DNA from 2 places in the Paenibacillus sp. FSL H7-689 genome. Region 1 is predicted to be linked to the other one. Evidence: riboswitches for the same ligand, from Rfam matches in the RefSeq annotation. Region 1 holds a riboswitch; the other holds the start of a gene.
What was found. Region 1 has a riboswitch for cyclic di-AMP ahead of C170_RS20540 (3D domain-containing protein). Riboswitches for the same ligand answer to the same signal wherever they lie in the genome.

Region 1 (5,109 bases):
CCAGCATTAATTTTAATCCATGTGCCAAGCGTTTTTTCATTGGAACCTCTCCTAGCTCGAACGAATCACTTTGATATCCGCAGGAAGAATGGACTCACCCTCATACAGTGTAAATCTTCTGTCTTGCCACTCCACGCGAAGAAGCATATTATCATCCGACTGATACTGCCATACCAATTGTTCTCCAGCCTGGCCATATGGAGTTCTACCTGCCGTTGATACCATGCCTCCATACTCTTCCTCCAGATGAAATGCGCGTCCATCCAGATCCAGCAATGTGGGCACCTCATCAGGTGCATCAAGCCTGCCATCAATTGGTGTATATAGGGCGTAACGTGTGAGTTCCCGTTCTTCGATATGCAAATATCGAAATGCGGTACCATCCTGCAGCGTGAGCACAACTGCATTTCGAGCGCGAGTTTGTACCCGACCAACGACTTCATAAGTGACCAGAGAAACCTCACAGATATCACCAGGTGCAAGCTGAAGCATCGTTTTCTCTGCCTGCGGTGGTTCAGGTTTCGTTAGTATTCCTTTAATTCGTTTCCATACACTCATGAGAATTACTCCTGTTCCTTATCTTATAAACAAGCTGCAATAATCAGTGCGCCCACGATATGTAAAGCGCCAGAGAACAACCCGTATCCTGTCTTCCCTTGCTGAATTCCCGTATCCAGATCCAGATTGGCCCATTTGCGAATCATAAAGTGTACAACACTCTCCAGAATCAACAAAATGATAAAGGATACAACGGAGACCAGCAGTGCTTCTCCCAGGTGACCGGCCGTAGAAATGGACGTAGCGAGTACATATCCTTGTGCAAATAATTTCATAACCATACGTGTAGTAACTGCCATATTGCCGGCCTTAACTTCAGCAAAATCCTTATATTTCGTGAACAGTGAATCAACATACATCAGGACAAACAGCAAAACCGAACCAGATCCGGTCCAGACCAGCATCGCCAAAATGTTCAAATCCATTTACACAGCCCCCACATATCAACATGAACCGCATTTAAAAGCGAAGGAGAAATACTCTTCTCCTCCGCTGGTTAACCTTGCTGACAACCAAGGTATTAGTTCTTATTATCGTACTGTTTCATCAATGCTGCGAGTTCGTCTTCAACAGCCTGATCTTTACCCAACTTCTCGAACTCTTCATCCAAAGATTTTCCTTTGGAAGACATTTCGTTACTTGCTTCGACCTGTGCTTCCATCTGCATCATTTTCTCTTCCATACGCTTCATACCAGCACTTGCGGTATCAGAGCCAAACCCATTCAACGCTTTGTTGATTTCCGTTTGGGCTTTTGCTGCATTGTAACGGGCTACCAGTGTTTCGCGTTTGTTCTTCATTTGAGTCAGTTGCTTACGCATCTCGTCGAGCTTGCCACGCAGGTTATCTGCAGAAGCCTTGTTTTGATCATAGCTGGTTTTGTACTCAGCCATCTTCTCTTCAGCAGCCTTTTTCTCTTCCAGGGCACGTCGAGCCAAATCCAGATTCTGAGCACGTGCCGCCGTATGCGCCTGCTCTTCACGTTTCTTCACAAGAGCTTCCTGCTCTTCGAATAACTGCTTGAATTTCTTCTCAATGGCGATCTGTTGCGCTACTGCTTTCTCCGCATCTTCCAGATCCTCTTGCATGTCACGGATATATTGGTCCGTCATCTTGATTGGATCTTCCGCCTTGTCAATAATGGCGTTGATGTTAGACATAGTTAGATCACGCAAACGTTTGAAAATGGACATTATGTTATTCCTCCTAGTCGATATTACATCGTATATAAACATACATACGTAACAATCTACAACTCGTTTCAATTTTAGCAAATAAAATCAAAACATTCGATGGCTCTTATGTCAGGAAGATCGTTTATCTTTGTTCAGATGATCCTCCATCAACCTCTCTGCAGTCTGCACGATTTCGTCGATCTGCATCCGCGTGATGGAATCAAAATGGATACCCATGATCACCGTAACGGTTACTTTCAGCTGCAAGGCAGCCTTTCGGGCAAGCCGCTCACACAGCTCTTGTTCTTTATGCCCAGGAATATGTACTGTCGTCCCGCTTACGCGCTCATGATCCACGTAGAACGTGGCTACGGCGCCAATATGCGCCTTTCCTCCGGTAACGAGAAAAACCTTATCCTCTCCTGCTTCAATCACCTGTAAACGTATGGATTTCAAATCATATGTACTCATATCCTATCCACCTATCCTTTTCTATATGTTATATATGGAGGAATTATGGCTGTCATAAGCTAAATCCGCAATGAAACTTCTCACACTACGCATATTTTATGGAGCCCCCGGGCATACCAAGGAGAACGTCATTTTGGAAAAGGAGGCTGTTATTATGCGCGTACGCCTCATTATGCTGATGGTTATCGTTATTTTTCTAGGGGGATATCATGCTCCAGTTTCATCGCGGGATGTTTCAAGCCCATCAATTGGATCAGTATCAGGTTCGGATTCTGCGGAAGAAGAACAACTGACATTGGGACAGTTACGTCAAAAATATGCCGATACGTTCAAAACCAATGGTCCTTCAACCAAGAAGGTTGCACTGACTTTTGATGATGTACCTGATCCACGATTTACTCCACAAGTACTGGATGTATTGAAGAAATACAATGTCAGAGCTACATTCTTCATCGTGGGTAGTCGTGCTGAGAAACATCCGGATCTAGTGAAACGCATTGTTAAGGAAGGGCATATGGTTGGTAATCACAGCTACAATCATCCTGAATTCAGTAAGCTGTCGATGAATGCCTTTCGCAAACAAATTTTACATACCGGGGATATTATTCAACGTTTGGCGGGTTATACGCCCAAGATGATTCGGCCACCTTATGGAGACATTAATGAAGAACAGCTGAGATGGGCTGCCAAACAACACTATAGCATTGTGAACTGGAACGTAGACTCCCTGGACTGGAAAGGCCTTTCAAAGGAACAGGTGAAAGATAATATCCTGTCTGCCGTAAAACCCGGCTCCATCGTTCTGCAACATGCTGGAGGCGGTGTAGGGTCAAACCTGAACGGCACGATTGAGGCTTTGCCTGAAATTATTGAGGAACTACGTAATCGGGGATATGAACTGGTCACCTTGGACGAAATGTTGGGATTGCCAAAGGCCAAAGATTAAGATGAACTTGATAGAAAATAAATGAGAATATTAAAAGGGTGCTGTTCAATCGCAAATTTAGCGACTGGCAGACACCCTGTTTGAATTCATTTTAAATGTTATTTTCTCTCTACTTCAGAATGTACAGCTCGATATCCTGAAAACCAAATGAGCTTACAGACTGTTTGCTACCCGGGATAAAGATATCAATCCGGTGACCCTTGATTGCACCGCCCACATCACGTGCTGTGGCTACAAAAGCTTGTTTTGGCAATCCTGGATGGCTGTGACCAGTTACCAGTACTTTAGTTCCAAGTGGAATTACACTTGGATCAACTGCAATCGTACCCAGTTCAAGGTCATTTCCGAAATAATCGACTGCACCCCAGCCTCCATTTTCAGACGGATCTGCAGAGTATGCCGTTGCTTTTACGTTCACAGCTTTGCTGTAATCGAATGTTTTACCCCAGGCTTGAACAACTTTGTTATCTGCGTTGACGTCCAAGCTTGCTGTAGTAACAGTCTTCGCTTGGGTCTTGCTCTCCGTTGCCGCAGCGGCTGCTACATTGTTTGCCTTACCGGGAATCGTAATTTTCAAACCACCATAAATGTTGTAAGCCGAAATGTCGTTGTTTGCTTTAATTAACGTGTTGAGTGCTACTCCATATTGTTTTGATAAGGTGTAGAAGGTATCCCCTTCTTTGGCCACATGAACTGAATCGGCGTGAGCCGGAACGGCTTGAATGAGCATTGCTGTTGTCATTAATGCTACTGCTGTTTTGGCTATACGTTTCTTGTTAATCATGGTCTTCCTCCCTCATTGTGCCTGCGAAGTTAGTTGTCGGATTCGGATGAGGAGCCCACCCTATAGGTTCTTCGTTACATTTGAAACGTTATGTACCCAATTCACCCCAAGCAGTGTGCTGTAGATCTTCCCCCTGCACAATCTGCATCGTTACATCCCCCGCACTCCCTGTCCGGAAGTTTCGGCAGAGTTCAATATATCACAATTTTGTAACCTGAACTTGTAGTAATTCTTACCAAATGGTTTTTAGCTTGTAAGCATTTGTAAGAATACTGGTTAATTCAGAAAGTTTGGTTGACCCGATTCCTTTACATTTGGTAACAGAATAGTTACTTTTCCGAATCCATACGTCATTATTATCCATAAAAAATAGCGTTACCGACTCGAAGTCAGTAACGCTATTTAATCACATCGTTTAGAGTACTTTGGCAAGAAAATCACGTGTACGTGAATTTTTTGGAGCTCCAAACACCTCATCAGGTGTTCCCTCTTCCACAATAACCCCGCCATCCATGAACAGGATTCGGTCTCCCACTTCACGTGCAAAACCCATCTCATGGGTTACGATGACCATTGTCATCCCGCCTTCTGCAAGGCGTTTCATGACATCCAGCACTTCACCGACCATCTCGGGGTCCAGTGCCGAAGTTGGCTCGTCAAACAGCATCACATGCGGCTGCATGGCCAATGCTCTAGCAATGGCGATCCGCTGCTTCTGTCCACCAGACAGCTGATTCGGGAATGTATCTTTTTTATCGTACAAGCCTACGGTGTTAAGCAGATCAGCGGCAATTTTCTCCGCTTCCTGAGTGGATTGTTTCTTTACTTTAATCGGAGCAATCGTAATGTTTTGCTCTACCGTTTTGTGTGGGAACAGGTTGAAGTGCTGGAACACCATGCCCATTTTCTCACGAGTTGCGTTAATGTTATGCTTGGGGTCCGTGATTGACACGCCTTCAAAATCAATCTCTCCTGAGGTAGGCTGTTCCAGCAGGTTCAAACAACGCAAGAACGTACTTTTACCTGAACCGGAAGGACCGATAACCACGACAACCTCACCTTTGCCAATCGTCACGTTTATGCCCTTAAGCACATCGTTATTTCCATAAGATTTGTGTAATTGTCTAACGTCTATCACTTGCACTCAACTTCCTTTCCAGTCGTCCCAGCAGCTTG
Region 2 (5,109 bases), on a different contig from region 1:
ACGGCATTTTGTACCGTCTACCAAATTCATTTTGAATTCATACAATCCGTCTTCCTTGTTACCATAAGCTAATTCTAAATCTGCAATACGCGGTCTATAAGACATGGATATCACCTGTTTAATTCAAATTTGGTTCATGCAATGACACTACTCAGTACTAAGTTATATTAAAGAAAATTCAGATCAATGTCAACTCGCGCATGTCTACCCGCCAAACAGAATATCCAGAATCGTCCCTACCTGTCCCTGTTTTTTCCCTTTCAAGACATCCGGATCAAATACTTCAACATACCCGCAGGAAGCACAAGCCACGAACAAGTAGTGATTATGCTGTATATCAAACATCTTACTCAGGCCTGCTCCTGACATGGAAACTTCCTTAATGTTACAATCCGTACCCCTGCATTTTGTGCACACAAATCGCCGCTCGATCATCTCTTCAATACTCATCTTCGTTCCCCCTTTATGGAATGTGTAGCATGAAGTGAGAGTGCAATTATGTAAAATAGTACGCGATCTGGCATCTAATCTCCTGCATCATGTCCTTATATGATAATCAACACAAAACCCTGCCGATTGCCAGCAGGGCTTTGTAGTCGAACATCAGGTATCTGGGATACCCTGCTCTATATGTTCCCTTTACTTACCAGGAGTCAAATCTTAAACTACGTTTAATACAACATCAATGTTGCCGCGTGTTGCTTTGGAATATGGACAGAAATCATGCGCCTTGCGGGCCAGTTCCTCTGCTTGACTGTGATCTACACCAGGCATGCTAACGTCCAGACGAACAGACAGCTGGAAACCGTCATCCGCAGGGTCTTTACCAATGGATACGTTACTTGTAACGACCACATCCTCCAATTTCACACCTGCTTTGCGTGCTACATTGGCAAGGGCACTTTCATAACATGCTCCATATCCAGCGGCAAAAAGTTGCTCAGGGTTAGTACCTTCACCACCGGAGCCACCAAGCTCTTTTGGCATTTTCAGATCATGCTTAAGCACGCCATCCGAAGAAGTCACCGAACCTGTACGTCCACCTTTAACTGTCGCTACTGCTGTATATAAAGCTTCCATTCAGAATCTCTCCCTTATCCATATAGTTTTTTACTGCCTTCCTTTCAATTTAAACTTCTGGCTCATTTTGAAACGCAATTTTGTATCTTTATCAGCTTTTACAACTTTATTATTTTCATGCATTTCAATGCCATGGCTGTATTTTCCCTAAGGTTGGGTAATATACGAAGGGGCATATTCAAGCTACAACCGAAATTTTGTGCTGATACATAAAAGTTGCACTAGACAAAAATAATTGAAGGAGTACAATGTAACAATAAACATAAAAATTTAGATATATCATGAGCGGTTTGTACCGCATCAATATCTCCAAATCAATAATTCAAAGTCAGGTGATTATCGTATGAGTAAAAAAAATCCGTTCAACGCTCCTTCAAGAGAATCATTGTCTACTGCGGGCATGACCCCTTCCCTTGGAGAAGCACATAGTTCCATGAAAGTTCCGCAGAATGCTGCATGGTGGAAGAAATTCCTCGCCTTTGTAGGCCCAGGATACCTTGTTGCCGTAGGTTACATGGACCCGGGGAACTGGGCAACAGATATCGCAGGCGGCTCGCAGTTCGGGTATACCTTGTTATCCGTTATCCTGTTATCGAACCTGATGGCCGTTGTCCTTCAGTCGCTGGCTGGCAAGCTCGGTATCGTCACTGGACGGGATCTGGCTCAAGCCTGTCGTGAACGATTCAGCATGCCTGTTGTTATGATGTTATGGATTCTGTGTGAGCTTGCCATTGCAGCTACCGATCTGGCTGAAGTCATTGGTTCTGCCATCGCATTAAAACTGTTATTTAACATCCCCATGTTATACGGCGTTATCATCACCGCAGTTGATGTACTCCTGATTCTTGTTCTGCAAAACAAAGGCTTCCGCGCTTTGGAAACTCTCGTCATTGTGCTGATGGCAACCATCGCCCTCTGCTTCGGGATTGATCTGTTTCTGGCAAAACCGGATATGGGCGGTGTTCTCCATGGTTTTGTACCAAATGTTGAGATTCTGCAAAACCCGGCCATGCTCTATATTGCCATTGGTATTATCGGAGCAACCGTGATGCCGCATAATCTGTACCTGCATTCTTCCATTGTGCAGACCCGTCAGATCGAACAGACACCACAGGGCAAAAAAGAAGCCATTCGGTACTCGACCATGGATTCTACGATTGCGCTGACACTGGCCCTGTTCATCAATGCAGCCATCCTGATTGTATCTGCTGCTGTATTCCACAGTGCTGGTATGACGCAGGTTGCTGAGATCGCTGATGCCTATCATCTGCTGACACCTCTATTAGGTACTACGGTTGCAAGTATTCTGTTCGGTGTGGCGCTGTTAGCATCAGGTCAGAACTCTACCCTTACAGGTACACTCGCTGGGCAGATCGTTATGGAAGGTTTCCTGAACATTCGAATTCCGGCATGGCTACGCAGACTGGTCACACGTCTGATCGCCATCATCCCGGCGGTAATTGTGACAGCCATTGCAGGAGAACATGGCACAGAAGAACTGCTCATTTTGAGTCAGGTCGTGCTGTCGCTTCAATTGCCCTTTGCTGTAATTCCCCTGGTGATGTTCACAAGTGATAAAAAAAGCATGGGTGCATTCGCCAACAAATTGTGGCTCAAAATCATCTCATGGGTCATTGCCGCGATTATCGTTGTGCTGAATGTATATCTGATCATTCAGACGATCCGGTTGTTCTAATCTCATTTTAATTGGCTAAATACTAAAAAGGCTGATCAACTCCGGTATTTTATACCCAGTTGATCAGCCTTTATTGTTGCAATCCAATAAACAACCATCTGAATCTAATCCTGATTTGGCATCAGTAACGGCAGGAGTTGATCCAATGAATCAACAGTCCAATCCGCACGGTTGTCATCCGATAGTTCTGGCTGGAATCTTCCGTAACCCTGCATAATTCGAATCGTACGCATGCCCAGATTCCGAGCAGGTATAATGTCGTTATCGATCCGATCTCCGATCATGACGGCTTCCTCCGGTTCACAACCGGCCTGCTTCAAGGCCACAGCGTATAACTCAGGGTCTGGCTTGGACACTCCTTCTTCAGCCGAACATGCCAGAACATCAACATACTTCCGCAAGCCGTAGCTCTCCAGTCTCTCTTCCGTTCCAGGACTCTGATTGGCAATAATGCCAATGCGATAATGCCGTGACAACTGCTGAAGAACGGAATCTGCTGAAGGAAAAGGACGTTCAAGATCTTTTTGAAACTTCAGCTTGTCCTGAATCTGTTTCTGATGCCCCTCGTCTTCAACAAATGTGCGAATTGCCACTCTCATAGGCCATTGCTCATATTTTCGGTAACAGTTCGCGAACAGTTCGCGTACCGCCTCAATCTTCACCGGATACCCCAAAGCACAAGCTTCACGGACAAACTGTCCGATAATATCATCAACCGGCTCCCATTCATCCACCAGCGTATCTCCAACATCAAAAAACAACCATTTCAATCCACCTACATCCGGCACGCCAATTCCTCCTTGTAAGCCACAGGTGATTCCTGATCCTAATCTAAAAGTTCGTGTTCAAAAAGTCTTGAACTACCTTTAAAACCATAAAAAAGAAGACTCACCATCCTGCATGAGTCTCCTCAAACTTCCGTTTATCGATGAATCAATTTCATAATACCTTGAGTAAATTCTGAAATTGATTCTAATACATTCAATTATAACAGGCACCTTACACCTGAGCAATCACAAGCTATGGCATTAACCATTGAGGAGAAAGCCAACTTCCCCATTGAGCGAATATACAATCCGGTCTGCGCCCATGCCCCGATAGATGCCCTTAGGATGACTCTGCTCCGTAATGACGCACAGGGATTTCGATGTCCATGAACGGCAGATCTGTAAATAACGACAGGTCAGATTCAGGCTGTTCTCGAAAATAAACACGTTGCCTACGCTGCCCTGCGGCAAAAACCATTTTTGAGCTGCAGCCGTATTCATGCGAATGACATGTTCTACTCCGATTCTACGGAGTCTGCGCTCTTCCCCTGCACTGTTGGTTAGAACGGCAAACGGCATTTTTTTGTACATCAGCAATTTGATAAATTTGCGTCCTGCTTCATTTGGAGCAGTCACTAAGATCATCTCAGTATCCATCATTCGTTCCTCCCTTGGCGTGAAAAGACAACAAAAAAGAAGCGTGGGGGACCAAGGCCTCCCGAACGCTTCTTAAATAACCCATGGCGAAAACACCATGAACCAGCGTACGGCTTGTTGCCTCTCCCTTTAACGCTTACGAGGTTAGCTGACGGATTCGGGCGCGAGAGTCGCCCTATTTCCGGCTGTCACCGGAAAATTCACCCCATGAATGCCCACTGTCCTGGACAGCGCATTCCGTTGGTTCCCCCGTTTCCCATTCATTAATGAATGGAAACTCAGCGATTAAAACATCGTTCGTATATCTTAAGGTAAGATCGAGCGATATTATCGTTTGTTTCGTTTTTCAAGTACATTTTAGTTTAAATTGAAATTACGTTATGAATCATACACCCGTGCCATGTCGGTGTAAAGTCCGCCCAGATCACCAAATCGGCAGATTTTTGCCAATTCCTATCCATAATAACGCTTACAACAAAGTTATACTCTATCTATCTCTTCAAGGCTATCTAATTCTCACTCTGGCGTAAATCACTTCGCAATTCATTCACGTATTCTGCACAACTTGCCTGTTTTGATTCTTTTAACACCATATTAGTTTTGCAATATTTAATTGCAACCAATATAATAGAAGATATAAGAGTAAATAAATGGAGGCGATTTAGATGACAGTCTACGATTACAAAGTGAATACCCTTCGCGGTCAAGAAGTTGAAATGTCCGACTACCGTGACAAAGTGCTCCTGATTGTGAATACGGCAAGCTCATGCGGCCTTACCCCTCAATTCAAAGGTCTGCAAGAATTGCAAGACAAGTTTCAAGATGCTCCATTTGAAGTGCTTGGTTTCCCAAGCAACCAGTTTGCACAGGAAAAAGGATCTTCCGACGATATTGCCGAGTTCTGTCAGA

Region 2: another riboswitch for cyclic di-AMP. It lies ahead of C170_RS14940 (hypothetical protein); the one in region 1 lies ahead of C170_RS20540 (3D domain-containing protein).

The regions. Positions count from the first base shown of each region.
Region 1 is NZ_ASPU01000028.1:202,345-207,453, reverse strand. Features, by position in the region: gene C170_RS20570 (DUF4247 domain-containing protein) at 1-40, opposite strand, end outside; gene C170_RS20565 (DUF4178 domain-containing protein) at 52-558, opposite strand; gene C170_RS20560 (DUF350 domain-containing protein) at 582-983, opposite strand; gene C170_RS20555 (PspA/IM30 family protein) at 1,079-1,750, opposite strand; gene C170_RS20550 (prenylated flavin chaperone LpdD) at 1,862-2,203, opposite strand; gene C170_RS20545 (polysaccharide deacetylase family protein) at 2,358-3,149, shown strand; gene C170_RS20540 (3D domain-containing protein) at 3,259-3,933, opposite strand; cyclic di-AMP (ydaO/yuaA leader) riboswitch at 3,936-4,130, opposite strand; gene C170_RS20535 (amino acid ABC transporter ATP-binding protein) at 4,349-5,071, opposite strand; gene C170_RS20530 (ABC transporter substrate-binding protein/permease) at 5,058-5,109, opposite strand, start outside.
Region 2 is NZ_ASPU01000015.1:846,627-851,735, forward strand. Features, by position in the region: gene C170_RS14915 (hypothetical protein) at 1-105, opposite strand, end outside; gene C170_RS14920 (zinc ribbon domain-containing protein) at 205-450, opposite strand; gene C170_RS14925 (organic hydroperoxide resistance protein) at 661-1,080, opposite strand; gene C170_RS14930 (Nramp family divalent metal transporter) at 1,481-2,776, shown strand; gene C170_RS14935 (HAD family hydrolase) at 2,881-3,564, opposite strand; gene C170_RS14940 (hypothetical protein) at 3,805-4,203, opposite strand; cyclic di-AMP (ydaO/yuaA leader) riboswitch at 4,319-4,494, opposite strand; gene C170_RS14945 (glutathione peroxidase) at 4,866-5,109, shown strand, end outside.